One region of the Mesorhizobium sp. WSM4829 genome, then DNA from elsewhere that is predicted to be linked to it. Evidence: riboswitches for the same ligand, from Rfam matches in the RefSeq annotation. Region 1 holds a riboswitch; each other region holds the start of a gene.
What was found. A riboswitch is a leader RNA that binds a small molecule or an ion and turns the genes downstream of it on or off. The one in region 1 is predicted to bind cobalamin.
Positions count from the first base shown of each region.

Region 2: another riboswitch for cobalamin. It lies ahead of AC0L17_RS11710 (CbtB domain-containing protein); the one in region 1 lies ahead of metE (5-methyltetrahydropteroyltriglutamate--homocysteine S-methyltransferase).
Region 3: another riboswitch for cobalamin. It lies ahead of AC0L17_RS30695 (ABC transporter ATP-binding protein); the one in region 1 lies ahead of metE (5-methyltetrahydropteroyltriglutamate--homocysteine S-methyltransferase).
Region 4: another riboswitch for cobalamin. It lies ahead of AC0L17_RS02270 (aromatic ring-hydroxylating oxygenase subunit alpha); the one in region 1 lies ahead of metE (5-methyltetrahydropteroyltriglutamate--homocysteine S-methyltransferase).

Region 1 is NZ_JBVVQJ010000042.1:24,981-32,255, forward strand. It holds gene AC0L17_RS28830 (ArsR/SmtB family transcription factor) at 1-55, shown strand, start outside; gene AC0L17_RS28835 (serine hydroxymethyltransferase) at 86-1,423, shown strand; gene metK (methionine adenosyltransferase) at 1,478-2,653, shown strand; gene AC0L17_RS28845 (adenosine kinase) at 2,762-3,754, shown strand; cobalamin riboswitch at 4,141-4,341, shown strand; partial or broken gene metE (5-methyltetrahydropteroyltriglutamate--homocysteine S-methyltransferase) at 4,541-6,778, shown strand; gene AC0L17_RS28855 (hypothetical protein) at 6,959-7,252, shown strand.
Region 2 is NZ_JBVVQJ010000009.1:157,559-164,833, forward strand. It holds gene AC0L17_RS11680 (tyrosine phosphatase family protein) at 1-111, opposite strand, end outside; gene cobD (threonine-phosphate decarboxylase CobD) at 108-1,163, opposite strand; gene cbiB (adenosylcobinamide-phosphate synthase CbiB) at 1,162-2,130, shown strand; gene cobO (cob(I)yrinic acid a,c-diamide adenosyltransferase) at 2,303-2,917, opposite strand; gene cobU (bifunctional adenosylcobinamide kinase/adenosylcobinamide-phosphate guanylyltransferase) at 2,919-3,416, opposite strand; gene AC0L17_RS11705 (CbtA family protein) at 3,439-4,203, opposite strand; gene AC0L17_RS11710 (CbtB domain-containing protein) at 4,219-4,398, opposite strand; cobalamin riboswitch at 4,436-4,645, opposite strand; gene AC0L17_RS11715 (heparan-alpha-glucosaminide N-acetyltransferase) at 4,949-5,941, shown strand; gene AC0L17_RS11720 (methyltransferase family protein) at 5,938-6,444, shown strand; gene AC0L17_RS11725 (MerR family transcriptional regulator) at 6,531-6,917, opposite strand; gene mgtE (magnesium transporter) at 7,054-7,275, opposite strand, start outside.
Region 3 is NZ_JBVVQJ010000050.1:1,383-8,657, forward strand. It holds gene AC0L17_RS30690 (AraC family transcriptional regulator) at 161-994, opposite strand; cobalamin riboswitch at 1,260-1,464, shown strand; gene AC0L17_RS30695 (ABC transporter ATP-binding protein) at 1,552-2,364, shown strand; gene AC0L17_RS30700 (ABC transporter substrate-binding protein) at 2,361-3,308, shown strand; partial or broken gene AC0L17_RS30705 (FecCD family ABC transporter permease) at 3,338-4,353, shown strand; gene AC0L17_RS30710 (MarR family winged helix-turn-helix transcriptional regulator) at 4,434-4,931, shown strand; gene AC0L17_RS30715 (HlyD family secretion protein) at 4,928-6,106, shown strand; gene AC0L17_RS30720 (DHA2 family efflux MFS transporter permease subunit) at 6,120-7,275, shown strand, end outside.
Region 4 is NZ_JBVVQJ010000001.1:495,153-502,427, reverse strand. It holds gene bglA (beta-galactosidase BglA) at 1-1,009, shown strand, start outside; gene AC0L17_RS02290 (ABC transporter ATP-binding protein) at 1,035-2,147, shown strand; gene AC0L17_RS02285 (DUF680 domain-containing protein) at 2,337-2,573, opposite strand; gene AC0L17_RS02280 (DUF680 domain-containing protein) at 2,648-2,872, opposite strand; gene AC0L17_RS02275 (DUF680 domain-containing protein) at 2,940-3,146, opposite strand; cobalamin riboswitch at 3,654-3,856, shown strand; gene AC0L17_RS02270 (aromatic ring-hydroxylating oxygenase subunit alpha) at 3,970-5,217, shown strand; partial or broken gene AC0L17_RS02265 (FAD-binding oxidoreductase) at 5,241-6,370, shown strand; gene AC0L17_RS02260 (FAD-binding oxidoreductase) at 6,485-7,231, opposite strand; gene AC0L17_RS02255 (molybdopterin-dependent oxidoreductase) at 7,228-7,275, opposite strand, start outside.

The DNA.
Region 1 (7,275 bases):
GCGCCTGGAGACGATACAGGGCGCGCGGTCCAAGGTGACCGCCTGCTTGTCCTGAAACTTAGTCCGAATGGAGCGCGAAGCTGATATGAACAATTCGATTGGTGGCGCCATCGCGGAGCCTGACACTTACGGGTGGCCTCACCTGGCTGCCGTAGATTCTCGCGTTCACGAGCTGCTTTTAAGACAGGAGCGCCAGGAGCGGACGACCCTCAAACTTATCGCCTCCGAGAACTTCGCGTCCTCGGCGGTGTTGGAAGCGACCGGGTCTATTTTCACCAACAAGTATGCCGAGGGATACCCCGGCGCGCGCTACTACGCCGGAAACGAGATCGTCGATGAGCTTGAGAACCTCGCCATCGAGCGATTGAAGGCGCTATTCAGCTGTGAACACGCCAACGTGCAGCCTTATTCCGGCTCGCCGGCCAATCAGGCTGTCTGTCGAGCGCTGTTGTGTCTGGGAGACAAGATGATGGGCTTGACCCTCCCCGGCGGCGGGCATCTGACTCACGGTTGGGCCGTCAACTTCTCCGGCACTGACTATCAGCGAGTTCCGTACGGGCTGCACGAAAAGACGCAGCAGATTGACCATGACCGCTTGCGCGAGACGGCCAAGCGGGAACGACCGAAGCTCATTTGGGTCGGCGGAACTGCTTATCCGCGTATCTTTGATTATGAGACAATGGCCGATATTGCTTCGGAGGTGAACTCCTATCTGGTGGCCGATATCGCCCACATCAGCGGCCTCGTTGTCGCAGGAGTGCATCCGAATCCTGTTGGCCATTGCGATGTGGTCACCAGCACCTCTCACAAATCGATCCGCGGCCCCCGTGGTGGCTTCATCTTGTCGAGGAATGAAGACCGCTATCAGGCGCTCTATCATTCCAAGAGCAAACATAATCTGGCTAAACGGATAGACCGTGCCGTGTTCCCTCTCCTCCAGGGCGGACCGCATATGAATACGATTGCCGCGCTAGCTGTCGCTCTGCACGAAGCAGGGAATCCGTCCTTCCGCGTGTACGGTCAGCAAATCGTCAACAACGCCAAGGCTCTGGCCCAGGCGCTTCTGGAGCGAGGCTATGAACTCGTCACCGGGGGCACTGACAATCACATGCTGATCCTTGATCTTCGGGACCGGCCGCTGTCCGGGAAAGCCTATGCCGAGCGCTTGTCGCAAGCAGGCATCATTACGAATTTCAACATGGTGCCGGGCGACCGGCGCCATCCCGCGCTCACCAGCGGCATTCGGTTAGGCACGCCAGCAGTGACGTCCGTGGGCATGCGCGAGGCGGAAATGCTGCAGATTGCCGCTTTTATCGACCTGGTTTGCCGCCAGCCCGATGATTCGGACGTGCATGCCCGCGTCCGCAGAGACGTTGCCGACTTCTGCGCCGCGTTCGACGTGCCTGGCATCTCCGACAGGTAAGACAGCCAGATCAAGTGTCACACCTAATTCCAACGTTTGAAGCGAGGACATTCCATGACCAGACAATTCGTGTTTTCTTCCGAATCCGTCGGCGCCGGACATCCCGACAAGATGGCCGACAATATCTCAGATGGCGTGCTCGATGCGATCCTTCGTAAGGATCCCAAGGCTCGTGTCGCTTGTGAAGCGTTGGTGAAGTCAGGGATGGTCGTTCTGGCTGGCGAGATCACCAGTCACGCGCATATCGACTACAGCCAAGTTGCCCGCGATATCATTTTGGACATTGGATATGACGACGATGCGATCGGCTTTGACGGCCGGCGTTGCGCCCTGATCTTGGCCTTGACCGAGCAGTCGCCTGACATCAGCCAGGGCGTCGACGAGAGACGAGGGCAGGATCTCGAGCAGGGAGCGGGGGATCAGGGCCTCATGTTCGGGTACGCGTGCAACGAGACCGAAACATTGATGCCGTTGCCAATCCAACTCGCTCACGAATTGACAAAAAAACAGGCGGAGGTGCGCCAAACCGGACGCCTTGGCTGGCTTCGCCCGGACGTTAAATCTCAAGTGTCCGTCCGTTATGAGGGTTTGCGCCCGGTAGCGCTTGATACCATAGTCCTGTCAACGCAGCACGACGAAGAGGTCTCACAAGCCACGGTCCGCGAAGGCGTCATTGAGGAGATCATAAGGCCGGTCTTGCCCCACGACTTGGATACGACCGGGATAAGGTTCCTGGTCAATCCAACAGGCCGGTTCGTGGTCGGTGGGCCGCGCGGCGATTGCGGGCTTACCGGCCGCAAGATCATCGTCGATTCCTACGGCGGTATGGGGCGTCACGGCGGCGGTGCCTTTTCGGGCAAGGACCCGTCCAAGGTTGATCGGTCGGCCGCCTATGCGGCGCGGTACGTTGCAAAAAACGTCGTTGCCAGCGGACTGGCGCAGGTGTGCGAGGTTCAGCTTGCTTACGCGATTGGTGTTGCCGCGCCGGTCTCTATCCTCGTCAATACATTCGGAACCGCAAAGATTGATGAAAAAAGGATCGAGCGCGCCGTCCTTGAGCTTTTCGATCTCCGGCCGAAAGGCATCATCAAGGCGCTTGATCTCTTACGGCCGATTTACCGCAAGACCGCGACATACGGACACTTCGGCCGCGAAGAGCCGGAGTTCACCTGGGAAAAGACGGACAGAGCCGACGACCTGTTGCGTGAGGCAGGACCGGCAGCTGCGTGATGCGCCGGTATTGGATGCGTCGGCATGGGGCGACCATTTCACATTCGCCAAAAACAGGCCGGCCCCGGCGTGGCGAGAAGCCGGCTTGGGTTTTTGGCGGAGATTTTGATGCCGGATTATGACGTGCTTTGCATCGGCAATGCCATCGTCGACATCATCGCGCAGTGCGACGAGGCATTTTTGGAGACGAACGGCATCATCAAGGGCGCGATGAACCTGATCGACACGAGGCGCGCCGAGCTGCTCTACAGCCGCATGGGCCGGGCCATCGAAGCCTCCGGCGGCAGCGCCGGCAACACGGCGGCGGGTGTCGCCAGCTTCGGCGGTCGCGCCGCCTTCTTCGGCAAGGTCTCGAACGACCCGCTCGGCGAAATCTACGCCCATGACATCCATGCGCAGGGCGTTGCTTTCGACACCAAGCCGCTCAAGGGCGAGCCGCCGACGGCGCGCTCGATGATCTTCGTCACGCCCGATGGCGAGCGCTCGATGAACACCCATCTCGGCGCCTGCATCGAGCTCGGGCCGGAGGACGTCGAAGCAGACAAGGCTTCGGGTGCGGCGGTCACCTATTTCGAAGGCTATCTGTGGGACCCGCCGCGCGCCAAGGAAGCGATCCGGCAGACGGCGAAGCTGGCGCACGCGGCAGGCCGCGAAGTCTCCATGACATTGTCGGATTCGTTCTGCGTCGACCGCTACCGCGACGAATTCCTCGACCTGATGCGTTCGGGCATGGTCGACATCGTCTTTGCCAACAGCCACGAGATCAAGTCGCTCTACCAGACATCGTCATTCGACGAGGCGCTGGCCCAGATCCGCAAGGATTGCAGGGTCGCCGCCGTGACCCGCTCTGAAAAAGGTTCGGTGATCGTGCGCGGCGGCGAAACGGTGGTGATCAAGGCGACCGCAATCAAGGAACTGGTCGACACGACAGGCGCCGGCGATCTCTATGCCGCCGGCTTCCTGCATGGCTACACGCAAGGCCGCGACCTGCAGACCTGCGGCGACCTTGGCTCACTGGCGGCCGGATTGGTGATCCAGCAGATCGGCCCCAGGCCGCGGCAGAATTTGCGCCGCGAGGCCACGCAGGCGGGGCTGTTGTAGGGCAGCATTTCCGCGAGGTGCTGCCCACCTTGCCGTAGTGCAGGCTGTCCAGACAGGCGCGGGTAAATGGAAATGTCGCGTGCCTGCGTGAAGGATGGCGGTTTTTCTCCGAATTTCTGATCGTTGAGGCTCAGGGACGTTGTCGCACTTCGGGCCAGTACTGCCGGCCGATCATGATGGCCAACACCCTTTTTGACGAAAGTTGTTTTGAGCCGGGATCGTAGACTGGCAGATTGCCCGAGCGGCCAGGCACAGCCTGCGCAGACCGGCGAGTGGCGCAAATGGCTCAGCTCTACCGCGACCTGCTACTTTGGAAACACGCCGCAGGTGAACGGTTCACATAAACACATAAACATTTCTTTATACGGCAACAAAGCGGGCTGCTGCGATTGTTCGCGTGTCGTGGTTCTCCGCTAGGCGTTGCCGTAGCGGAGCTAAGAGGGAAGCCGGTGCAATGCCGGCGCTGCCCCCGCAATTGTAAGCGGCGAGCCAAACCCATCAATGTCACTGGGGCGAACTGCCCCGGGAAGACGGGGCAGAGGCTGTGACCCGCGAGCCAGGAGACCTGCCACGGTAAACAACGTCCACGGGCGGGGTGTCTGGTGGCCGCGGCAGCTCGGCGTTTATGCCGGCCTGCTAGCGCCTTCCTTGTCCCCGCCGCAACCATCGGGGTATGGAATGAATGTCTCCCAGCAAGTTCCCATAGCAACGCTTGGCATGTCGTCCCGCGCGCTATCGCGAAGTAGATGTCAAGCGGGACCTCGCCGCCCGTCCAGCCGTAACGAGCTGGCACGGCGATACTGCGGTTGTGGACACGCCAGTCACGGGCATGCAGTTCAGGGGCAGCGCGTAACCGCGATGGAAATGACCAAATGGTTCGACACTAACTACCACTACATCGACCGCGGCGTGTCGAAAATCCCGTCGAACGATTTCTCACTGTATGACCATGTGCTCGACACCGCAGCAAAAGCTACTGGTCCGGAAAATCGTGCTGCTCGCTCCAGCTGGCGTCTGCTGCCAACCTAGTGTCGACGGCCAAGCCTTTCGAGCGCGAATTTCAGTTCTCGCCGGCGACCGATACGCGTGTATGGATGCCGAGCTCTTTTGCCTCCAGAAAGTGATCGACTGGTTTCGCCGACGAGAGGGCGAATGTCTGATCGTCGCCCAGCTCCGGCACGCCCGGTCATCCTTGGACCGGTGACCTTCCTCAAGCTGGCGAAGTCTCCCGACCAGGGCTTCAATCCCATAGCGCTCCTACCGCGCCTGCTGCCCGTCTACGAGCAACTCCTGCAGAGGCTGGATCTCTCGGGGGCCGACTGGGTGCAGATTGATGAGCCGGCCCTTGTGCTCGATCTTAACCCGAACGAACGAGCTGCCTTCGAATTCACCTATGGGCAGCTGTCGAAAGCCGCGCCCAAGTTGAAAATTATGCTGGCGACCTATTTCGGGCCGCTGGGAGACAATCTGGAGACCGCGCTTTCGCTGCGCCTGGCGGGCCTGCATCTCGACCTCGTGCGCGCTCCCGAGCAGTTGGAGACGGTTGGTCGGCTCGCACCGAAGGATCTGGTGCTCTCACTTGGCTTGATCGACGGCCGCAACGTCTGGCGCGCGAACCTGGCTGCCATTCTCGACCGCATCAAGCCGGTAGTTGCCGGCTGGCCGCTGGATCGCGTCGAGATTGCGCCGTCCTGCTCGATGCTTCATGTGCCGATGGACCTGCGGATGGAGACCGCGCTCGATGTGGATGTCAGTTCGTGGCTGGCATTCGCCGCCCAGAAGAGTGAAGAGCTGCTTGTGCTGGCCCAAGCCTTATCCGAAGGCAGGGAGGCCGTAGCAGGCGCACTGAAAGCTTCTGCCGAGGCGGCCGCGGCGCGCGCAATGTCTGGAAAGGTCCATGATCCGCTCGTCCATGGGCGGGTTATCAGCATTGACGGCGCCATGAAGCAACGAAAGAGCGCATTTGCCAAGCGCTCCAGAGTCCAGGCTGACACGCTCGGCCTGCCGCCGTTCCCGACGACGACGATCGGGTCCTTCCCGCAGACGCCCGAGGTGCGCAGGGCGCGCTCCGCTCATGCGAAGGGCCGGCTGAGCTATGTCGATTACCAGGCCTTCCTGGAGAAGGAGACCGAGGCGGCGGTCCGCTGGCAGGAGGAGATCGGGCTGGACGTGCTGGTACATGGCGAGTTCGAACGAAACGACAGGGTCCAGCATTTCGGCGAGCAGCTGTCCGGCCTCGCCTTCACCCAGCATGGCTGGGTGCAAAGTTACGGCTCCCGGCTGGTGCGCCCTCCCATCATCTTCGGCGACGTATCGCGGCCCAATCCGATGACGGTTCTCTGGTGGCAATTTGCCCAGTCGCTAACGAAAAAGCCGGTGAAGGGCATGCTCACAGGCCCAGTGACGATTCTTAACTGGTCTTTTGTTCGCGACGACGTACCCCGCGCCAAGGCCTGCCGCCAGATCGCACTCGCCATCCGCGATGAAGTGGCCGACCTTGAAAGAGCTGGCGCAAGGGTGATCCAGATCGATGAGGCCGCGTTTCGCGAAGGCTTGCCCCTGCGGAAGTCCGATTGGAAACATTATCTCGGCTGGGCAGTCGAATGCTTCCGTCTCGCTTCAACGGGTGTAGAGGACGCGACCCAAATTCACACCCACATGTGCTATTCGGAGTTCAATGAGATCATCGACTCGATTGCTGAACTGGACGCGGACGTCATTTCGATCGAGACGTCGCGCTCCAAAATGGAACTGCTGGACGCCTTCACAAAGTCCAAATATCCCAACGAAATCGGTCCTGGCGTCTACGACATTCACTCACCACGTGTCCCGGAGATTGGCGAGATTTTGCATCTCGCCCAACTTGCCCGCGAGCGACTGTCGGACGGCCAATTGTGGGTGAATCCGGACTGTGGCCTCAAAACAAGGAAATGGGAGGAGGTCCGCCCTGCCCTCATCAACATGGTCGCTGCAGCATGCGCGCTGCGGGAGAAAGTGCAGGCGCAGGTCGCTAGGCCACTGTGACCGGCAAACATGTGACCAGCGGGCTTCGCAGACAATTTCAAAGCAGAAAGGACGACATCGAAAAGCCGCGCACAGGTCGGTCGACGCGCGCGAGTCCCCACCCTTGTCGTCCAGCCGAAGGTCCGCTCGACGGCCCAGCGGCGGGCAGGATCCGGGAAGCGCTTCTGGTCCGAAGGACGGATGATCTCGATCACGAAATGGGGGAAGGCGGCTTTGTCCATGAGCTTCAGCCTCTCACACAGCCAGGGGTCAACAGACACTTCACTGAGGGGCGAACGCTTGCGGATGCCGCCTGTGCACCGGCACCATCGAGATATCGGCGGCGAGATCGACCATCGAGAGCATCGGTATCGAGGGAATGCGTCGCATGTGGCGGACATCGACATACCGCCCAGCCGCAAGCTGCGACCATTACTCATCGCTTTAATTGAAACTTGGCTGCATCTGGCATGGCGTTTGCTCCGCTTCTGCTGAGGTTCGCTGGAACGGAGCTTTTC
Region 2 (7,275 bases), on a different contig from region 1:
CGAGGCCGGCCGCGTCACCTCGGTGCCGGCAGCCAGCAGCGAAAGCAACCGCTCGGCCCCGGTCTTCGCGACGGTTTCCTCGACTTTTGAAAGCGAACAGACATGGATCATTGCTGGACCTCGCTGGTGTTATCGTGGCGCTGTTGCGCCCAGGCGGCAAGAGCCGATTCGAGCCGCTGCCATTCCTCGCCCTCGCCCGGCAGCCCGGCGCGCAGCACCTCCGGCCGGCCGGAAAAATGCCGAAGCAGGATGCCGCGCTCGCCAAGCACCGAAAACAAACCGGCGGCGTCGCTCAGCCTGACATAGCGGAACAGCGTGGTGCCGCCGGCGACCGGGATACCGAAGCGGCCGAACAGCGTATCGAGCCGTGCTGCATCCCTGGCCAGACGGTCCCGCATCTCGGCCTGCCAGCCGCTGTCGGCAAGCGCGCGGATGCCATATTCGAGCGCCGGACCGGCAACCGCCCACGGCCCGAACTGCGCCTCCAGCCGTTCGACCGTCAGCGCGTCGGCCAGCGCAAAGCCGAGCCGCAGGCCGGCAAGGCCAAAAAACTTGCCGAAGGAGCGCAGCACGACGATGCCGCCTTGCTCGACATCGCCGGCCAAGCTCTCGCCAAGTGGTCCGACATCCATGAACGCCTCGTCGACGACCAGCAGCCCGCCTCTGGCGCGCAAACTTTCGGCAAGCGCAAGCAGATTCTTGCGTTCGACGATTCGACCGTCCGGATTGTTGGGGTTGACGACGATGGCAAGATCGGCTCCTGCCAGGGCCTCGAAATCGTCGATCTCCGTCACCGCATGGCCGGCGATTGCCGCTGCCCGCTGATGCTCGGCATAGGTCGGCCCGAGCACCAGCGCCTTGCCGGGGCTGACCAGCGAAGCGATGCGCGGCAACAGGATCTGCGTGCCCGGCGCTGCCACCACATTGGCCGCCGATGGTGCGCCATAGGCGCTCGCTGCGACATCGGCCAGATCACGGACCCGCGCAGCTTCCGGCAATCTCGACAGGGCGGTGGCGGGCAGCTCGAAAAACGGATAGGAGTGCGGATTGATACCGGTCGAGAGGTCGACGAAGGGCTGCGGCGCATGCGGAAAAAGCGCCCTCGCCCGGCCAAGGCTTCCGCCGTGATCCACCACTGCCGCCGCTCCATCAAGAGACTTCATGTCGATCCTGATCGCTTTCCTGTCACTGCTTGTTGAATTCGCTGTCGGCTATCCCAGCTGGCTGCTTGGCGCCATCGGCCATCCCGTCACCTGGTTCGGCAGGCTGATATCCTTTCTCGACCGCAGGCTCAACCGCGATACTGATTCCGACGCCCTGCGTCGCCGGCGCGGTGTTCATGCGCTGCTGATCATCGTGCTGGTGCCGGCCACCATCGCTTTCGCGGTGGAAACCATGCTTGCGGGCATTCCAGCCGGATTGATCCTCACCGCGCTCCTGGCGACATCGCTGCTGTCGCAGAAGAGCCTGGCCGAGCATGTCGAGGCGGTGGCCGACGGACTCGACAATGGCGGACTCGACATCGGTCGTGTTGCCGTCTCGCAGATCGTCGGCCGCGATCCGGAAAAGCTCGACAGAGCCGGTGTCTGCCGCGCGGCGATCGAAAGCCTGGCCGAGAATTTTTCCGACGGCGTCGTCGCGCCGGTCTTCTGGATCGGCATCGGCGGGCTGGCCGGCGGCGTCGCCTACAAGGCCGCCAATACCGCCGATTCGATGATCGGCCACCGCACGCCGCGCCACGAGGCCTTCGGCAGGGCGGCGGCGCGCTTCGACGATCTGATCAACCTGCCGGCGTCGCGGCTGACCGCGCTGCTCATCGTGTTGGCCGCCTTCCTCGTCAAAGACGCCGATGCCGGCAACGCCTGGCGCACCGTGCGGCGCGACGCGAAAAAGCACCGCTCGCCCAATGCCGGCTGGCCTGAAGCAGCGATGGCCGGCGCGCTCGGCCTGGCGCTGGCCGGGCCGCGCTCCTACAACGGCGTCATGGTCGACGACGCGTTCATGGGCGAAGGCGGCCGCCGCGATGTCGAGAGCGTGGACATAAGACGAGCGCTAAGACTCTATCGGGTTGCCGACTTTCTGCTGATGGGACTGTTCGGCTTGCTGTCGGTGATCGTCATCGTTGCGTGACTGCGGCCTCCCCTTCTCCCCTTGTGGGAGAAGGTGGCCGCGAAGCGGCCGGATGAGGGGTGTTCCAGCTTGGTACCGACGGCGCTCCGTCCAGCACCCCTCAACCGTCTTGGCGCTACGCGCCAATCCACCTCTCCCACAAGGGGAGAAGGGAGAAGAGGCGAACGAAACCTCAAAACTCTATGCCTTGCTGCGCCTTCACGCCGGCGGAAAAGTGATGCTTGGTGACGCCCATCTCGGTGACCAGATCGGCCGCATCGACCAGCGCCGGCTTGGCGTTGCGGCCGGTGACGACAATATGCAGGTTTTCGCGGCGGCCCTTCAGCGCCGCCACCACCGTGTCGAGATCGAGATAGTCGTAGCGCAGCGCGATGTTCAACTCGTCGAGTACCAGCAGGCTGATCGATGGATCGGCCATCAGCTCGAGCACCTTGGCCCAGGCAGCCTCGGCGGCGGCGATGTCGCGCTTCAGATCCTGCGTTTCCCAGGTAAACCCCTCGCCCATCGTGTGCCAGACGACCCGGTCGCCGAAAGCGGCAAAGGCGTCCTTCTCGCCAGTATGCCATTTGCCCTTGATGAACTGGACGACGCCGACGCGCCTGCCGTAGCCGAGCATCCTCAGCGCCAGCCCGAAGGCGGAAGTGGTCTTGCCCTTGCCGGGCCCGGTGTTGACGATCAGCAGTCCCTTCTCGACCGTCTTGGCCGCGACCTCGGCATCCTGCACCGCCTTGCGCTTGGCCATCTTGGCGCGGTGGCGTTGCTCGTCCCTGTCGTCGATAGCGGTCATATCATTTCACCTTGAGCGGCAGCCCCGCCACCATCAGCAGCACCGTGCCGGCGACGGCGGCGACCTGCTGGTTGAGCCGGCCGGCGGCATCGCGAAACCGGCGGGCAAGCGCATTGTCGGGCACGATGCCTTGCCCGACCTCGTTGGAAACCACGAACCACGGCCCGCGCGGCCGCGACAGCACATCCGCCAGCCCTCGGCATTCGGCCTCAAGGTCGCGTTCGGCCAGCATGTGGTTGGACAGCCACAGCGTCAGGCAGTCGATCAGGACTGGCCGGCCGTCAGGCAGCGCCTCGATCGCGCCGACGAGATCGAGCGGCGCGTCGATGGTCGTCCAGCCCTCGCCGCGCCGTGCCCGGTGCAGCGCGATGCGTTCGCGCATCTCGTCGTCATATGCTTGCGCCGTGGCGATATAGGCCCACGGCGCCGGACAGTCCGTCACCAGGCTTTCGGCATGCGCGCTCTTGCCCGAGCGTGCACCGCCGACGACCAGGGTCAGCTTGCTGCCTGGAGCAGCGCGATCAGGCAAGGCTGTCGCGCAGGCTGGTTGCGGTGCCGGTCAAGCGGCCGCGCAACAAGCCGACGACGGCGCCGAGCACCAGCCAGAACACCAGATTGGTCAGCGTCACCGCCACCACGAACTGGTGGTGCAGGCCTTCCGGGATCGGCGATTCGAAACTGTCGGGCTGCGGCGCGCCGACAATATGCGGCGCGACGATCAACGCCACGGCAATCACCGCCAGCGGCAGCGATTTGCGAAAGGCGAGCAGCCCGAGACCGGCAGCCGTCGCCACCACGGTCGCCGTCCACCAGATCTGGCGCTGGGCGAGATCGGCCGCCGGCATCGCTGGCAGTTCGGGCGGCAGGCCAAGGTTCGGGGCCAGCGTGAACACGGCAAAGCCGGCAACGCCCCAGAACAGGCCCAGTCGCCAATTGCCGATGCCGCCGGCGAATTCCGAAGCGGCGACCAGGATCAGCGCAAAGCCGATGCCGGTGACGACGTTGGCAACGACGTTGAAGGCGAAGCGCTCGAAGCCATCGGCCGGCGCCCAGCCTTCCTCTTCCGCGATGACAGCTTCAGCCGGCACGACGCTGCTCATGGCATTGCTGCCTGCTGCGGCCGGCGACAAACCATGGTCATGCGTGTGACCACCGCCGGCCTGTTCGTAGACTTCCGCCTTGAGGATGAGTGGCACCGTGGCGTAGGCCTGCATGCAGGCGAGAACGACGCCGGCCACTAGCCCTGCGATCGCCGCGATGAACACGACGTTGCGAAACAGTGTCATGGTGTCAGCCCCTCGTCAGTGGCAGGGAAAGCCCATCGAATGGCGATAGTCGTGGGCGGCATTGTGGACCGCATCGATATGCGAGAAGCCGACAAAACCCATGACGAAAACGCCGAGAAATGCAGCAAGCGCCAACTGCACGAAGCGCGACTGCGAGGAGACGGAAGCGCCGAGCGAGACGGAAGCGGTATTCATGTCTTGTCCTTTCGCCCTCCACCCGAGGGCATAGAAGTCAGTTCTCCTGTCGCCGGCAGGTCTCCTGGCTCGCGGATCAGCGCCCTTCCCCACCTTCCCGAAGAAGCTCTTCCCGAAGAAAATCTTCAGTGGCATATGGAGAGGACTACCGCACACAGTTGCGGGGGCAGCCACGGCATCGGGCGAATTTTGCCCCTACCGCATTCCCTCTTGGTTCCAAAACGGAACCGACGACGGGTGCGACTATAGGCAGAATCGCCGCGCCCGGCAAACCAAATTCCGCCAGCTAGCAGCGCGAATGCGCCGTCAAGGTAATCGTTTCTCGTGGGCTCTTCCTTCTCCCCTTGTGGGAGAAGGTGGCCTCGCGAAGCGAGGTCGGATGAGGGGTGTTCCAGCTTGGCAAAAGCCGCGCTCCGTCCAACACCCCTCTTCCGTCTTGGCGCTGCTCGCCAATCCACAAGGGGAGAAGGAAGAAGGGCGGCGCCTTGTCTTCTTTTGTCCGGGGCAACCATGATAGTCGTCTTGCAGCACTGAATCAGATTGCGAGACCATGACCATTCCTACGCCGGCCGTTCAGGACCGATCCAGGCGCATCATCGCTATCGACGTCGCCCGCGGCATCGCTTTGCTTGCCATGGCGAGCTACCATTTCACCTGGGATCTCGAATTCTTCGGCTACACCGATCCCGGCCTGACTGCCTTTGGCTGGTGGAAATTCTACGCGCGCTGCATCGCTTCGACCTTCCTGTTCCTGGTCGGCGTCAGCCTGTTCCTTGCCCATGGCAAGCAAATCCGCTGGAACGGCTTCTGGAAACGCTTCGCCATGGTCGGCGGGGCGGCGCTCGGCATATCGGCCGCCACCAGGCTTGCCACACCCGACAGTTTCATCTTCTTCGGCATCCTGCACGAGATCGCGCTCGCCAGCCTGCTCGGCCTGGCGTTTCTGCGGCTGCCGGCGCTGCTGACGCTGGTTGTCGCTGCTTTCGTCATCACCGCGCCGCTCTACCTCAGGTCCGAGATCTTCGATCATCCGGCCCTGTGGTGGGTCGGCCTGTCGGCAACCAACCCGCGCTCCAACGATTATGTCCCGCTGTTTCCATGGTTCGGCGCTGTGCTTGCCGGCATCGCAGCGGCAAAGCTTGCCTTCGCCTCCGGCATGCTGACGCGGCTGGCGGGCCTGACGCCCGGCCGCTGGACTAATCCGCTGGTCTTTATCGGCCGGCACAGCCTCGCCTTCTATCTGATCCACCAGCCGGTGCTGATCGGCTCGGTCTGGCTGATTTCGCAAGTCATGCCGGCAGCGGTCGAAACCAGGCAGGTCACCTTCCTGAAAGAGTGCCAGGCATCGTGCGAGCAATCGCGCGACACGGAGTTCTGCAGCAGCTATTGTGTCTGCATGCTCGATACGCTCGAGGGCGAGGCCACGCTTGATCGGCTCTACCGCAACGACCAGGCTGCGGAATGGAAGGCGCATCTCGACGAGCTCGCCGGCGCCTGCACTGCCAAGGCCGACGGCACTTTGATGGAGGGAGGAGCACAATGACCGACCATCAGCAGAAACCGGGCCAACAGAAACCGGGACAGCAAAAACCGGGGTTTATACCGTGGCCGCCGCTGATCTATGTCGCGGCCATCGCCGTCAGCATCGCGCTTGGCTTGCTTTATCCGCTGCCATGGATCGGCGGCCTTTTGGGCGACATCCTGTTCGCGGCCGGCTGGGTGGCATTGTTCGGCGTCGTCGCACTCTGGTTCACGGCGATCCGCATCATGATCCGGGCAAAGACGACGCTCCACCCGAACGCCGTGCCGGACCATCTGGTTACATCGGGCCCCTTCGCCGTCAGCCGCAATCCGATCTATCTGGCCAACACGCTGCTGATGATCGGCGTCGCCCTTATCTCGGGGAACGTATGGTTCCTACCGCTGGCGATCATCGCCGCCTATGCAACGCAGAAAATGGCGATCGAGGGCGAGGAAAAAGTTCTGGCAACGAAATTCGGCAAGAAATACCGGGATTACGCGAAAATTGTGCGGCGCTGGATTTGAGGCAGCGCCGAAGCTGCCAATCTCCCCCCTTGTGGGGGAGATGTCCGGCAGGACAGAGGGGGGCGCTGTCCCTCCAGCGTCTAAGTTCAGGTGTTGACGCCAAGCTCCACCAGCCGCTCGACGCAGGACTCCTCGGCCTGGTCGAGCTCGGCCAGGGTCTCTTCGAGGTCGCGGCGCTTCTGCCGCAGATCCTCGCGCTTTTCCTCGATGCGCTTGATCATCAGGTTGAGCTGACCGACCTCGCCGGGCGGCTCCTTGTACATCTGGATGATTTCGCGGATCTCGTTGATCGAAAAGCCGAGCCTCTTGCCGCGCATGATCTGGCGGATGAGATGCCGGTCCGACGGGCGAAACAGCCGCGTGCGGCCGCGCCGCACCGGCTGCACCAGCCCCTCGTCCTCGTAGAAGCGCAGCGTCCGCGTCGAAACGTCGAATTCGCGGGTCAGTTCGGTTATCGAATAATATTCCCGCATCATCACTCCAAATGCCCGGCCGTGCTGCGAGTTCCAACCATGCGGCCTCGCTATCCGCACGCGTGTCAGAATCGGCCAAAGGCTGTTCCAAAATCTCGCATGGCATTTACGTAAAAGTCAATTGAGCGGGCGTCGCTCACACGCCGAACCACCATGTGGCGAGGCCGAGAAAGGCAAAGAAGCCGACGACGTCGGTGACCGTCGTGACGAAAACCGCCGAAGCCACGGCCGGGTCGATCTTGAACCGGTCGAGCAGCAGCGGGATCAGGATGCCGGCAAGTGCGGCCACGAACATGTTGATGATCATCGCCGCGGCGATGATGCCGCCCAGATTGGGATCGCGGAACCAGGCGGCCGC
Region 3 (7,275 bases), on a different contig from region 1:
CTTGTGGGAGAAGGTGGATCGGCGCGCAGCGCCGAGACGGATGAGGGGTGTTGGCCGGAGTGCCGGCGGTGCCAAGCTGGAGCACCCCTCATCCGACCGAGCTTCGCTCGGCCACCTTCTCCCACAAGGGGAGAAGGCAAGATAAGGCGGAGGCCCTTCCTCACCCTTTGACCGGTATCCAGATTTCCAGCCCGCCATTGCCGCTGCGCGGATCGAATTCGGGGCCGTAGCGCTCGAACTCGGGCGCGTCGGCAATCTTGTGCCCGGAGGCAGGCAGCCATTTGTTCCAGATCGTGTTGACCGTGCGGCGGATGGTCGAGATGTGGTCACGATGGGCGAACACGGCGTATTTCTGCGCCGGCACGCGTACGCGCGAAAACTCCTTCGGCAGGTCCGAAAAATCGGACACCTCGACGCCGGCGATATACTCGAAATTGCCTGCATCGTCGCCGTTGACGCAGACGCCATAGGCGATGTCGCCGACCTCGCCTGGAATGTTGCCGATATAGGGGCCGAACCTTTGCCACTGCATCGGGATGCCGGCGCTGGTTTCGCAGCTGTAGCGCTCGCCGAGACCGGCGATGAGGAATGGCCGGCTGGTTTCGAAACGCGGCGGCTCGAGATTGGTGAGGAAGGACTGGTCCATCAGGATCGGCTCCACGAGATCGAGGTTTTTGAGCGAGCCTTGCGCGCGCACCAGTTCCGGCGTGGTGCCGAACTGGTCGCGGAAGGCACGGGTGAAAGCCTCATGCGAGGCATAGCCGGCGTCGAGCGCGACCGAGAGGATGTCCGGTGCGCCGGCGGCGAGCCTGCGCGCCGCCTCGGTCAGCCGGCGAGAACGCAGGTAGCCCATCACCGAACGGCCGGTCGCCGCGCCGAAAGCCCGCGTCACGTGAAAGCGCGACACGCCGCTGCTGTTGGCGACATCGTCGAGGGAGATGGCCTCCGGCAGATGGCTTTCGACGAACCACAGCGCTTTCTCGGTCGGGTTCATATGGCTCCTTGCTGTGGGACTGCGCATTGGCCAGGTCATGGTATCGCTTCCTGGTGGAGGCAGTTTGATCGAAATTGCGCACCGCGCAATGCGACGCTGGTCGGCAAGTCGAAGGCGTTGGGCGAAGGGCTTGACGGGAGCAGGCGTTGTCTTTTAAGTAGTAACGTTATTACATTACGGGATTCGGTATGCTCGTTCTGACAAGACCATTGCTCGCGGGGCACTCCGAACCCCGGAAACTTATTGCGCTGGGATTGGCGGAAAACTAGGGTGGCTGACTGATGGTCCTCAAGCCGAAAGGCGAGGGGTGAAAAGGGAACACGGTGAGATCTTCGGATCGAGGCCGTGGCTGCCCCCGCAACTGTAAGCGGCGAGCAAAATCCGAAAATGCCACTGGCCGGCAAGGCTGGGAAGGCAGGATGGCGCAAGGACCCGCGAGCCAGGAGACCTGCCATCGCACGAGTTGACCGGACGGGGTGTGCCGGGAGGAGACGTGGACATCGGTCTTGTTGGCCGGTCCAGCTTCCTTCCGTCGCCATTGAGAAAGTGACGGTAAGTTGGACGCCTGCCAGCCTCTTCTTGAAGCGCGTGAACTGAGCGCCACGGCGAATGGCCAGCGCCTGGTCAGTGCGGTCAGCCTTTCGGTCGCGGCGGGAGACCGCCTCGCTATCATCGGCCCCAACGGCGCCGGCAAGACGACGCTGCTGCGCATGCTTTGCGGCACGCTGCGGCCGAGCGCGGGAGATGTGAGATTTTCCGGACGCCGGCTGGAGACGTTTCCGGCCGCCGAGCGGGCGCTGCACATGGCGGTCGTCGGCCAGACCGATCAGCCCGATCCGCGGCTTGCCGTGATCGACTACGTCGGACTTGGGCGGGTCCCGCATGCCGGCTGGCGACGCAGGAGCGAGCAACGCGACGTCGTCGTCGAAGCGCTTCGCAGAACCGGCCTGCTGCCGCTGCTCGGCCGCACGATCGGCTCGCTGTCGGGTGGTGAGCGGCAACGCGCCCAGCTGGCGCGCGCCGTCGCCCAGGAGCCGAAAATCCTGTTCCTCGATGAACCGACCAATCATCTCGATCCGCGCGCCCGCAGCGAACTTCTCGAACTCGTGTCGCAGCTTGGCATGACCGTCGTGGCGGTGCTGCATGATCTGTCGCTGGTCACGCCATTTGCCACCAGGGTCGCGGTGATGAACGAGGCCCGCCTGCAGGCACTCGCCGGTCCGCGCGAGGCGCTGACCAAGCAGTTGATCCGCGAGATTTTCGGCGTCGACGTGCTTCGGCTGCGCCATCCGACCGAAGACCGCGAACTCACGGTGTTCGAAGTCCCGAACCGTGCCTCTTCTGATCTAACCAAGGAGCAACACCCGTGAAACGCCTCGCATTGCCTTTTGCCTCTCTCCTGCTTGCCCAGACCGCCTTCGCTTTCCCGGTAACAGTCGACAGCTGCGGCACGCCGCTGACGTTCGACGCCGCGCCGAAGCGCGCCGTCATCCAGGATATGAACATGGCCGAGATGGCCTTCGCGCTGGGGCTGCAACCGTCGATCGTCGGCCTGACCGGCATCACCGGATGGTACAACGTCGGTCCGGAATTCAAGGCCGGGCAGGGCGCGATTCCGGAACTTGCGCCGAAATACCCGACGCTCGAAAACCTGGTTGCAGTCGAGCCCGATTTCTTCTTCGCCGGCTGGTATTACGGCATGAAGCCGGGCGGCGAGGTAACGCCAGATACGCTGGCGCCGCACGGCATCAAGACGCTGGTGCTGACGGAAAGCTGCATCCATCTCGACAACAACCGCCCCGCCGCCTCGATGGACCTGCTCTACGGCGACATCGAAAAGCTGGGCAGGATTTTCGGCAAGGAAGCCGAGGCGAAAAAACTCGTTTCAGGCTGGAAAGCGCAACTCGCCGATATCACGGCAAAGGTCGGCGACCGCGAGGGGACGCGGGTGTTTCTCTACGACTCCGGCGAAGACAAACCCTTCACATCAGGCAAGTTCGCGATCCCCAGCGCCATGATCGCCGCTGCCGGCGGCGACAACATCATGGCCGACATGCAGACGAGTTGGGGCAACACGGACTGGGAAACGGTCGCTTCCCGCAATCCGCAGTTCCTGATCCTGCTCGACTATCAGGACGGCGGCGGTTACAGGAAACTGCTCGACTTCCTCAAAGTCCATCCGGCAATGAAGGAGACCGATGCGGTCAGGAACGAGCGCTTCGTCGCGCTGCGCTATGCCGAATTGACCCCCGGACCTGCCAACATCGAGGCGATCGGCAAGATCGCCGGCGCGATGCACCCGGAAGCCTTCTGAGCTTGCGCCACAGGGCGTTCGAATTGGCCATGGCAGCAGGAGTGGCAGCAATCGCCGCTCTTGCTCTGCTGTCGATCGCCTATGGATCGACGGTCATAGCGTTGAGCGACGTGATTGCTGCGCTCGGACATGCGGCCGGGTTGGACGGAGATCTCGTGCCCGGTCCGGTGGGCAATATCCCGGTCGGCAATATCCCGGTCGCCAAGATAATTGTCGATCTCAGGCTGCCGCGCACGATCATGGCGATCTGTGTCGGCGCCGGGCTGGGCGTCATCGGCGCGCTGCTGCAGACGGTAACCCGAAACGATCTCGCCGATCCGTTCCTGTTCGGGCTGTCCTCCGGTGCCGGGGCAGGCGCTGTTTCCGTCATCACCATTTTTGGCGACCGTTTCGGCATCTGGACGTTGCCGGTTGCTGCCTTCACCGGCGGCATATTGGCCGCCGGCATCGTGCTTTTGCTGGTTTCGCGGGTGAGGGGGCAAGGCCCCGAACGGCTGATACTGGCCGGGCTTGCCGTCTCGTCATGTTCATCGCCCTGACCAACTATCTCGTCTTCGCCGGAGACCAGCGCGCCGCTCACTCGGTATTGTTCTGGACCATGGGCGGGCTCGGCCTGGCGCGATGGGACAATGTCGGGCTGGCTGCTCTTGGCGCGGGCACCATTCTTGCTTATGGCCTGTGGAACCATCGCAAGCTCGACGCCTTCCTGGCCGGCGAGAATGCTGCCGAAAGCCTGGGCGTGCCGGTTGTGCGGATGCGCAGGACGGCGTTTCTCGTCGCTGCCTTCTCGACGGCGATCCTGGTCTCGGTCGCAGGTGTCATCGGTTTCGTCGGGCTGATGATCCCGCATCTGTCCCGGCCCCTGGCCGGCCCGTTGCATCTGCGCCTGATTGCAAGCTGTGCCCTCTTCGGAGCGATGCTGCTGCTGACAAGCGATCTTCTGGCGCGCACGCTGCTGCCGCCGCAGGAACTGCCGATCGGCATCATCACCAGTTCGGTCGGCGCTTTCTTCGTGGTCACCATGCTCATTCGCAATCGTTCATGATGGGCTGCCATGCACACTTGCCGGCTTCTGGCACAATGCCGCGTCTTGAATAGTGAGCACGCTTATAATATATGCCGCTCATGGTTTCCGACGGCATCGACAGATTGGGTTTTTTGATCCACGACGTGCAGCGCCTGATGCGCAAGCGCTTCGAGGCGCGCGCCAGCGGGCTCGGCCTTTCCTCGGCGCAATGGCGGCTGATGGTCCGCGTCGCCAAGGAAGAAGGCATCACCCAGGCCCGGCTCGCCGAGCTTCTCGAGATCGAGCCGATCAGCGTGTCGCGCCTGGTCGACCGCATGGAGGAGGGCGGCTGGATCGAGCGCCGCGCCGATGCCGCCGACCGCCGCGTCCGCATGATCTTCCCGACCGCCAAGGCGAGCCAGGCCTACGCTGAGATCAAGAGCCTTGCTGGCGAAGTCTATGAAGAATCGCTGGCCGGCGTGTCGCCGCAAGATCGTCGCGTCCTGATCAAGGCACTGGAGACGATGACCAGGAACCTGGCGGACGGCGAGCCGGCGCCGGGCGAAAATGTCGAGAGTGGCGAAAAAGTCGAGAGTGCAGAAGGCGCAGCAGCATGAACGCGGTAGCCAAGGTAGATGAGAATGCGACCAAGCTGGAGTTGGAAGCTCCCGCGCAGCCGGCGGCAACTCCGGTTACGGCCGCTCCGCAGCTAGCGCCGGCGCCGGTGGCGCCGAAGAAGAAGCGCCGTGCCGGCCGCATGCTTTTGATGTCGGCGCTCCCGGTGGCGCTGATCGCCGGCGGCAGCTACGTCTGGGTGACCGGCGGCCGTTACCAGGAGACCGAGAACGCCAATCTGCAGCAGGCCAAGGTCACGATCGCCGCCGATACGGCCGGCCGCATCGTCCAAGTCGACATTTTCGACAACCAGTCCGTCAAGCAGGGCGACGTGCTGTTCGCCATCGATGCCGAGCCTTACCGGATCGCATTGGCCCAAGCTGACGCGGCGGTGGCCGGCGCGCGCCTCAATGTCGAGCAGCTGCGTGCGGCCTATAGCCAGGCGGAAGCGCAGGAGAAGTCGGACGCCAGCCAGGTCGACTATGCGCAGTCGCAATACGACCGGGCCGCCGACCTGGCCCGCAAGGGCATCAACGCCGAGTCGTCGCTGGACGAGGCCAGGAACGATCTCGACAAGGCCAAGCAGCAATTGGCCGTGGCCGAACAGGGCATCCTCAGCGCCAAGGCGGGCCTTGGCGGCAATCCCGATATCGAGACCGACAGGCATCCGACCGTGATGGCGGCGCTCGCCACGCGCGACAAGGCTGCCTACGATTTGGCGCAGACCACGGTGAGGGCGCCGGCCGACGGCATCATCAGCCAGGCTGCCTCGTTCAAGGTCGGCCAGTATGTCGGCTCGGGTACGCCGCTGTTTTCGCTGGTCGAGACCGGCGATACCTGGATCGATGCCAATTTCAAGGAAACCCAGCTCACCAATATGAAGCCCGGCCAGACGGCTGAAATCGTGGTCGACACCTACCCGGGCCGGACGTTCGAAGCCACCGTCAAGGCGATCGGCGCTGGCACCGGAGCCGAGTTCTCGCTGTTGCCCGCCCAGAACGCCACCGGCAACTGGGTCAAGGTCACCCAGCGCATTCCGGTGCGCCTGCAGCTGGCCGATGCCGACGCCAGGATGGCGCTGCGCACCGGCATGAGCGCGACCGTCACGGTGGACACCGGCGTTTCCCGCGGGCTTCCGAGCATCTTCGGCCACGCCGCGGCGGGTGAAGCGCAATAGACGCCTCAACGTCATGAGCACGCCAGAAGCCTTTCGCGAAGTGCCGCATCGCGGCCTGATCACCATTGCGATCATGCTGGCGACAGTCATGCAGGTGCTCGACACCACCATCGCCAATGTCGCTCTGCCGTCGATGGTCGGCGACCTTGGCGCGTCGGCCGACACCATCAACTGGGTGCTGACCTCCTACATCGTTGCCGCCGCCATCGTGACGCCGGTGACCGGCTGGCTGGCCGACCGCTTCGGGCGCAAGGAGCTGTTCCTGACGGCGGTGGTCGGCTTCGTCGTCTTCTCCATGCTATGCGGCGTGGCATGGAGCCTGGAGACCATGGTGCTGTTCCGCCTGATGCAGGGCGTGTTCGGCGCGGCGATCGTGCCGCTGTCGCAGACCTTCCTGCTCGACATCAACCCGAAGGAACGCCACGGCCAGGCGATGGCGATCTGGGGCGCCGGCATCATGGTCGGGCCGATCATCGGCCCGACGCTGGGTGGCTGGCTGACCGAGAGCTTCAACTGGCGCTGGGTGTTCTTCATCAACCTGCCGATTGGCATCATCGCCTTTCTCGGCATGGCCGCCTACCTGCCGAACATCGCCAGACGCGTGCGCGGCTTCGATTTCTTCGGCTTTGCCATGCTCTCGCTCGGCGTCGGCGCGCTGCAGCTCATGCTCGACCGTGGCGGCGATGCCGACTGGTTCTCCTCGGCCGAGATCTGGATCGAGCTTGGCCTCGCCATTTCAGGTTTCTGGATGTTCACCATTCATCTGCTGAGCGCCGAAAACCCGTTCATCGACCCGAAGATATTCCTGGACCGCAATTTCGCGACCGGACTGGTCTTCATTTTCATCATCGGCGTCATCCTTCTGGCCAGCCTGGCGCTGCTGCCGCCGATGCTGTCGACGATCTTCGGCTACCCGACCATCACCACCGGCGTGGTGATGGCGCCGCGCGGCGTCGGCACGATGATCTCGATGCTCGTCGTCGGGCGCATCATGCACAGGATCGATGCCAGGCTGCTGGTGATGATCGGACTGGGGCTCACGGCGCAGTCGCTTTACACGATGTCGGGCTTCTCGCCGCAGATGGACAACTGGCTAATCCTGACTTCGGGCGTCATTCAGGGCCTCGGGCTGGGCCTGGTCTTCGTGCCGCTCTCCACCATTGCCTTTG
Region 4 (7,275 bases), on a different contig from region 1:
CTTCCACAGCCAGGGCCTCGAGGACAATCCGCCGCTGCCGCCCGAACAGCGCAACGACCAGACCGCTCCTTCCGTCAACCCCTACAACTACCAGGACCATCTCTACGACAAGAGCCGCCCCGAAAACCTTGGCTTCCTCGAACGTTTCCGCGCCCTGCTCGACGAATATCCGGCGACGGCGGCGGTTGGCGAAGTCGGCGACTCGCAGCGCGGACTGGAGGTGGTGGCGGCCTATACCGCCGGCAGCAAGCGCGTGCACATGTGCTATTCATTCGACTTCCTGGCGCCCGAAAAGATCAGCGCGGCAAAGGTGCGTTCGGTGCTGGAAGCCTTTGGCGAGGTCGCCAGCGACGGCTGGTCGTGTTGGGCCTTCTCCAACCACGACGTGATGCGCACTGCCTCGCGCTGGGCGGCCGGCGAGGCCGACCAGACCGCTTATCTCAAGGTGATCTCGGCGCTGCTGATGTCGCTGCGCGGCTCGGTCTGCATCTACCAGGGCGAGGAACTCGGTCTTGGCGAAGCGGAATTGCAATTCGAGGATCTGCAGGACCCCTACGGCATCCGGTTCTGGCCGGAATTCAAGGGCCGCGACGGCTGCCGCACGCCGATGGTCTGGAATGGCGCCGACGGCAATGGCGGCTTCTCCACGGCAAAGCCCTGGCTGCCTGTGCCTGCCAAGCACCTTTCGCAGGCGGTCGATGTGCAGCAGGGCGACGACAACTCGCTGCTCGAACACTACCGGCGCTTTCTCGCTTTCCGCCACCTGTATCCGGCGCTGGCCAAGGGCGAGATCGAGTTCATCGAAAGCCAGGGCGATACGGTCGCCTTCACGCGCCGCGAGGGCAATGAGCAGATCGTCTGCGCCTTCAATCTCGGCAGCCGACCGGCCGAAGTCAATCTCGGCGGACGCTCGCTGCAGCCCTTGCCGGGGCACGGGTTTTCGGGACAGACTGACGCCGGCTTTATCCGCCTCGGCGGCTACGGCGCCTGGTTCGGGCGTATCGACTGAATTTGCAATTCACTGGAGGGAACCCATGGCCGATGTCACGCTAAGGCAAGTGAAGAAATCATACGGCAATCTCAACATTCTCCATGGCATCGACCTCGACATAAAGTCGGGCGAGTTCATCGTCTTCGTCGGCCCTTCGGGCTGTGGCAAGTCGACCTTGCTGCGGTCGATCGCCGGGCTTGAGGAAATCACCTCCGGCGAGCTCAAGATCGACGGCGAGGTGGTGAACGACGTGCCACCGTCGAAGCGCGGCATCGCCATGGTGTTCCAGTCCTATGCGCTCTATCCGCACATGACTGTCTACGACAACATGGCGTTCTCGATGAAGATCGGCAAGGAGAGCAAGGCCGAGATCGACAAGCGGGTGCGCCAGGCGGCGGAAATCCTGCAGCTGACCAAATATCTCGACCGCCTGCCCAAGGCGATGTCGGGCGGCCAGCGCCAGCGCGTCGCCATCGGCCGCGCCATCGTGCGCAACCCCAAGGTCTTCCTGTTCGACGAGCCGCTGTCGAACCTCGACGCGGCGCTGCGCGTCGCCACCCGCATCGAGATCGCCAAGCTCAAGGAATCGATGCCTGCTACAACGATGATCTACGTCACCCACGACCAGGTCGAGGCGATGACGCTGGCCGACCGCATCGTGGTGCTCAAGGAGGGCCATATCGAGCAGGTCGGCACGCCGATGGAGCTCTACAAGAGACCCGGCAATCTGTTCGTCGCCCAGTTCATCGGCTCGCCGGCCATGAACATCCTGCCGGCGACGATCGACAAATCAGGCGACCCGACCATCGTCAGTCATGTCGGCGGGCGCAAGGCGACGGTGCCGATCGCCACGCCGGCGTCGGTGAAGGGCGCTTCGGTGAGCTTCGGCGTGCGGCCGGAAGATCTGACGATCGCCACCGGTGCGGATTATCTTTTCGAGGGAACGGTGGATTATGTCGAGCAACTCGGCGAGGTCCAGCTCGTCTATGTCGACATCGGCCGCGCCGACCTGCCGCTGGTCACCAAGCTGCCAGGCAATGTCGAGGTCAAGCGCGGTGCTGCGCTACGGTTGAATGCCGATGCCGGCGACCTGCATATTTTCGACGCCGACGGACATTCATTCACGCTCCACAAGGCGGAAGCAAAGGCAGCCTGAGAGCGGCAGCCGAACTGCTGGAAGTTGGTGACCCAAAAACGAGAGCGGCGGGCAAAGCCCGCCGGTCTTGTGCGTTCCGGTCGCTGCTAGAGCGACGTGCGCCCAAGTGGACGCACAAAAGTACGCTCTAACACTTTAACCTTGCGCATCGTGCTTTCCGAAAATCGAACCGATTTTCGGGCCGATGCGCTAGCGGCCGAACAGGTTCCGGTCGCTGCCCTGCGGGGCGGACTTCTGTACGTCGCCCGACGAGTTGAGCAGCTTGTAGACCGGCGAGCCGGTATTGCGTACCGAAGAAGTCTGCGTGTTGTCGACGCTGATGGTCGCCTGCTTGTTGATGTCGGTTCTGCCAAGGTTGTCGCTACCGGCAAAAGCGCCGCCCGCAGCAATCAAAAGCGCGGCGGCGGTAAGAACGATCTTCTTCATTTTCAAAACTCCTGGATTTTCTTGGTTCCGCCAGCCCGGCGGGCAAATGCCGCCGCCGCTGTTGGAACGAACTGTTAGTTGTTGCCGAACAGGTTGCGGTCGCTGCCGTTGACGGGTTTCTCGTCAGCCGGAACCGGATTCTGCGCCGAAGCCGAATTCCCAATCGAAGCCGTGTACGAGTTGCTGTCGACCGCAGCGGCCGGCTGGTTGGCGCCGTTCGATCCAAAGTTGTCGCTGCCGGCAAAAGCGCTGCCGGAGATGGCCACAATGGCGGCGGTGGCAAGAATGAGCTTCTTCATTTCAAATACTCCTGAGTTCCTCAGATCCCGAGCGGCGGACCGCCACTTTGCTGTTTGGGACCAGCTGTTAATTGTTGCCGAAAAGGTTGCGGTCGGCGCCCTGGCCAACGGGCTGCTTTTCAGCGTGAGCCGGCGTCTGGACAGAGGCCGTATACGAGCTGTCGACCGAAGCAGTCGGCTGGTTGGCGGCGTCGGACCCATAATGGTCGCTGCCGGCAAAGGCGCTGCCGGTGATGGCCAGAACGGCGACGGCAGCAAGAGCGATCTTTTTCATTTTAGTACTCCAGTATCTTGGTCTTCAGTCCGTCTAGCGGCGTGTCTTGGGAGGATGCGCGCGTCGTTCGGACAGCCCCGATGTGGGAAGGCCATTCGGCGGATTCCAATCACGAAGTTGTTCCGTGTGGACCAAGAATCTACACCTTGAAATTGTACCAGAGACATCTACTACCATGGTTTTATGGTTTGTTTTCAATAGCTTATTCAAAATTAGCCATTCATGATTTGACGGATTGGCGAATTTGCGTTCACAGCGTGCTGCACGCATTGTCAACAGAAACGAACCGTTCGGTTCGATTTTAGAAGCGGCTAATAGTCACTTTTGTAAACTGTTAACCTTCCTGGTTTCCGCCGCGGGTCGGATTCGATGTCACGGCAGCCGACAATGGCCGCCGACAAAGTGCGGTTTCAGCCCTGCAGATATAAACCTGCAGGTTTCGCCGGCGGTGTCGCGCCGCATGGATACGATGTCGCTTTCATGCCGGCAGTCAGCCGGCCGGCATGATTAGATCACGCCATCTCAGGTGCCGCTTGGTGACGACGAAGCGGAGAATTGGGAAGCCGGTCAGAACCCGGCGCTGCCCCCGCAACGGTGGTGGAGTTCAAGTCGCAACGGGAGACCACTGGGCCACAAGCCTGGGAAGGTGTCGCGACGAGTCCGCAAGGACACTCCAGAGCCCGGAAACCAGCCCGAGATTTTCAGACTCGACTGATCGCGGTGGGCGGTCAAGAGGTGGATGATGCACGTCCGGCCCTGTCGCCGGCGTGCAAACGGTCCTCCCTCCATCACCACCAGTTCAGTCCTTACACGAGGACAGGACATGGACGCGCGCAACGACATGCTGAGGCTCTTGCACGGCCGCAGGCAAGGCTATTCGCTCGAGCAGCCCTTCTACACCGATCCAGATTTCTTCAAGCTTGACATGGAGCTGATCTGGTATCGCGACTGGCTGTTCATCGGCCACGATTGCGAGTTGCCGAAAGCTGGCAGCTATATCACCGCCCAGATCGGCGACTATCCGGTCGTGCTGGTCCGCGACCAGCAAGGCAAGATCAATGCCTTCCACAATTCCTGCCGGCATCGCGGCAGCCGTGTCTGCAATGCCGACAAGGGCACTGCGGCGAAGCTGGTCTGCCCCTATCACCAGTGGACCTACGAGCTGGATGGCCGGCTGTTGTTTGCTCGTCAGATGGCAGACGGCTTCGACAAGAGCCAGTTCAGCCTGAAGCCGGTGGCTTGCGAAAGCGTTGGCGGCTACATCTTTATCTGCCTGGCCAACGAGCCGGCCGACTTCGCGCCGATGCGCGCCATGATCGAGCCTTACCTCCTGCCGCACCGGCTGCGCGAGGCAAAAATCGCCTTCGAATCGACCATCGTCGAGAAGGGCAACTGGAAGCTCGTCTGGGAGAACAACCGCGAGTGCTACCATTGCGCCGGCAACCATCCGGAACTCTGCAAGACATTCCCGGAAGCGCCGACCGTGACCGGCGTGCAGGGCGCCGACAGCGATCCAGAGATGCTCGCGCACTGGGCGAAATGCGAGGCGGCGGGCTTGCCGAGCAAGTTCCGCATCGATCCGGCCGGGCAGTATCGCGCCACCCGCGCGCCGTTGCTGCGCGACGCCGTCAGCTACACGATGACGGGAAGACGCGCGGTGAAGAAGAACCTTTCCGACAGCGTTTCGACCGACCGTATCGGCTCGCTGCTGCTCTATCACTATCCGACGAGTTGGAACCATATCCTCGGCGATCATGCCGTCACCTTCCGCGTGCTGCCGATCAGTGCCACGGAAACGGCCGTCACCACCAAATGGCTTGTCCACAAGGACGCGGTCGAAGGCGTCGATTACGACCTCGCCGAACTCACCCATGTCTGGACCGAGACCAACGACCAGGACCGTCGCATTGTCGAGGAAAACGCCTTCGGCATCCTGTCGCCGGCCTATGAGCCCGGCCCCTATTCGGAACTGCATGAGGGCGGCGTCATCCAGTTCGTCGAATGGTACGCCTCCTTCATCGGGCCGCGCCTTGCCGAGGCCGGGCGGCCGGCGCTGCGCAGCGTCGCCTGAACGAGCTCAAGGGGATGAATGCGATGACTGACCTTGGCCTCTACCGCCATCTCGACGAGATGGCGCCCTGGAACGACAGGCTCCAGGTGCTGGAAGTCATCGGCGTCAGCGACGAGGCGCCTGACGTGAAGACCTTCACCTTCCGCTCTGACAACCAGACCTGGTTCCGCTACAGACCGGGGCAGTTCGTGACGCTGGAACTGCCGACCACCGAGGGCCCGATGATGCGGACCTATACGCTGTCGTCCTCGCCGTCGAGGCCGTTCTCGATCGCGGTGACGGTGAAAGCGCAGGCCGGCAGCCTCGGCACCCGCTGGATGTTCGACAATCTGACACCCGGCGTTCACGTGAAGGCCTATGGGCCGGCGGGCGACTTTTCGCTGCACAGCCATCCAGCGGCCAAGTATCTGTTCATTTCGGCCGGCTCAGGCGTGACGCCGATGATGTCGATGCTGCGCTGGCTGAACGACTGCGCGCCATGGACAGATGTCGGCTTCGTCAACTGCGCGCGAAAGCCCGAGGAGATCATCTTCCGCAAAGAGCTCGAGCTGCTCGGCAGCCGCATGCCGGGCCTGACGCTCGGCTTCATGATCGAGGAGCGGTCCAGTCGTGAGGCTGGTTCGGCCATATGGGCCGGATCGACGCGATACGGCTGCCGCTGCTGGCGCCCGATTTTCGCGAGCGCGAAATTTTTTGCTGCGGCCCCGACCCGTTCATGCGCGCCGTGCGGCAGATGCTAGAGGCGGCCGGCTTCGACATGGCCAACTACCATCAGGAGAGCTTTGCGGCCCCGGCGGTGGAGGAAATTCCGGCCCCGTTCGGTTCGCCGGCAGAGGGTGGGCCGGCAAAAGGTGGGCCAGCAGAGGGCGGCATCGAGGTACCTGCCGAGGCCGCAACGCCGATCCGCTTTTCGCTTTCGGATATTGATGCCGAATGCGTTGCCGGCCAGACCGTGCTGCAGACGGCGCGCGCTTCGGGCGTACGCATCCCCGCAGCCTGCGAGTTCGGCCTGTGCGGAACCTGCAAGGTGAAAAAGGTCTCGGGCACGGTCGAGATGAGCCACAATGGCGGCATCCTCGATCACGAGATCGACGACGGCTTCATTCTTGCCTGCTGTTCGAAGCCGCTGACGGCGCTCGAGGTCGACGCCTGACCGGGGAGCTTAAAGCGCGTCGCGGCTGAATGGATTCATGCGACGCGCTTTAAGTTATTGTTTTTATGGATGTCGTCATCGCAAAACCGCTGCACATTTTTTGCGTGACATGCATTAAACCCCGTAGCGTTCGGTGCGGATGAGGCTTGCCGGCACACCGGCATCGATCAGCGCCTGGGCGGCGGCCGACACGAACGCATTCGAGCCGCAGACAAAGGCGAACCTTGGCGGCGCGGGCAGCCGCAGCATCGATTGCTCCATCATCGCGGCATCGACCCGCCGCGAATAGTCTGACGGGCGCCGGGCGGCCTCGCGGGTCAGCGCCAACACCAGATCGAAGCCGTCCCGGCGATCGTGGAAGTCGATCAGCTCGTCGCGAAAGATCACCTCGTCCCAGACCCGTGCGGAAAATACCAATGCCACGGGCACCGCCGATCTGCGCGCGGCGCGATGGCGGATCATCGCCATCAGCGGTACCACGCCGGACCCGCCGCCGACCAGCAGAAGCGGGCCGCCGTCGCTGTCGGACCAGACGAAGTGGCCACCGAGCGGTCCGCGCAACTCGACCTCGTCGCCAACCGCCGCGATATCGTGGAAGAAGGGCGAGATCTCGCCATCATCGAGCCTTTCGATCGCCAGCTCGATCGGCTCGCCGGCTTCCGGCGCCGAGGCGATTGAGTAGGAGCGGCGCGCCTGATAGCCGTCCGGCGCCGTCAGCCTGACATCGACATGCTGCCCGGCACGATAGGCGAAGGGCCGCGACGGCTGGAGGAAAAAGCTGGTGACGCGCGGCGTGCGCTTTTCGATGCGGGCGATGGTCACCGTCTGCCAGGGCGACTGCGCCGCCGGCGCGTTGCTCATGGATCGCCCGTATAGCGCTGCTCGCGCCACGGGTCGCCATAGAT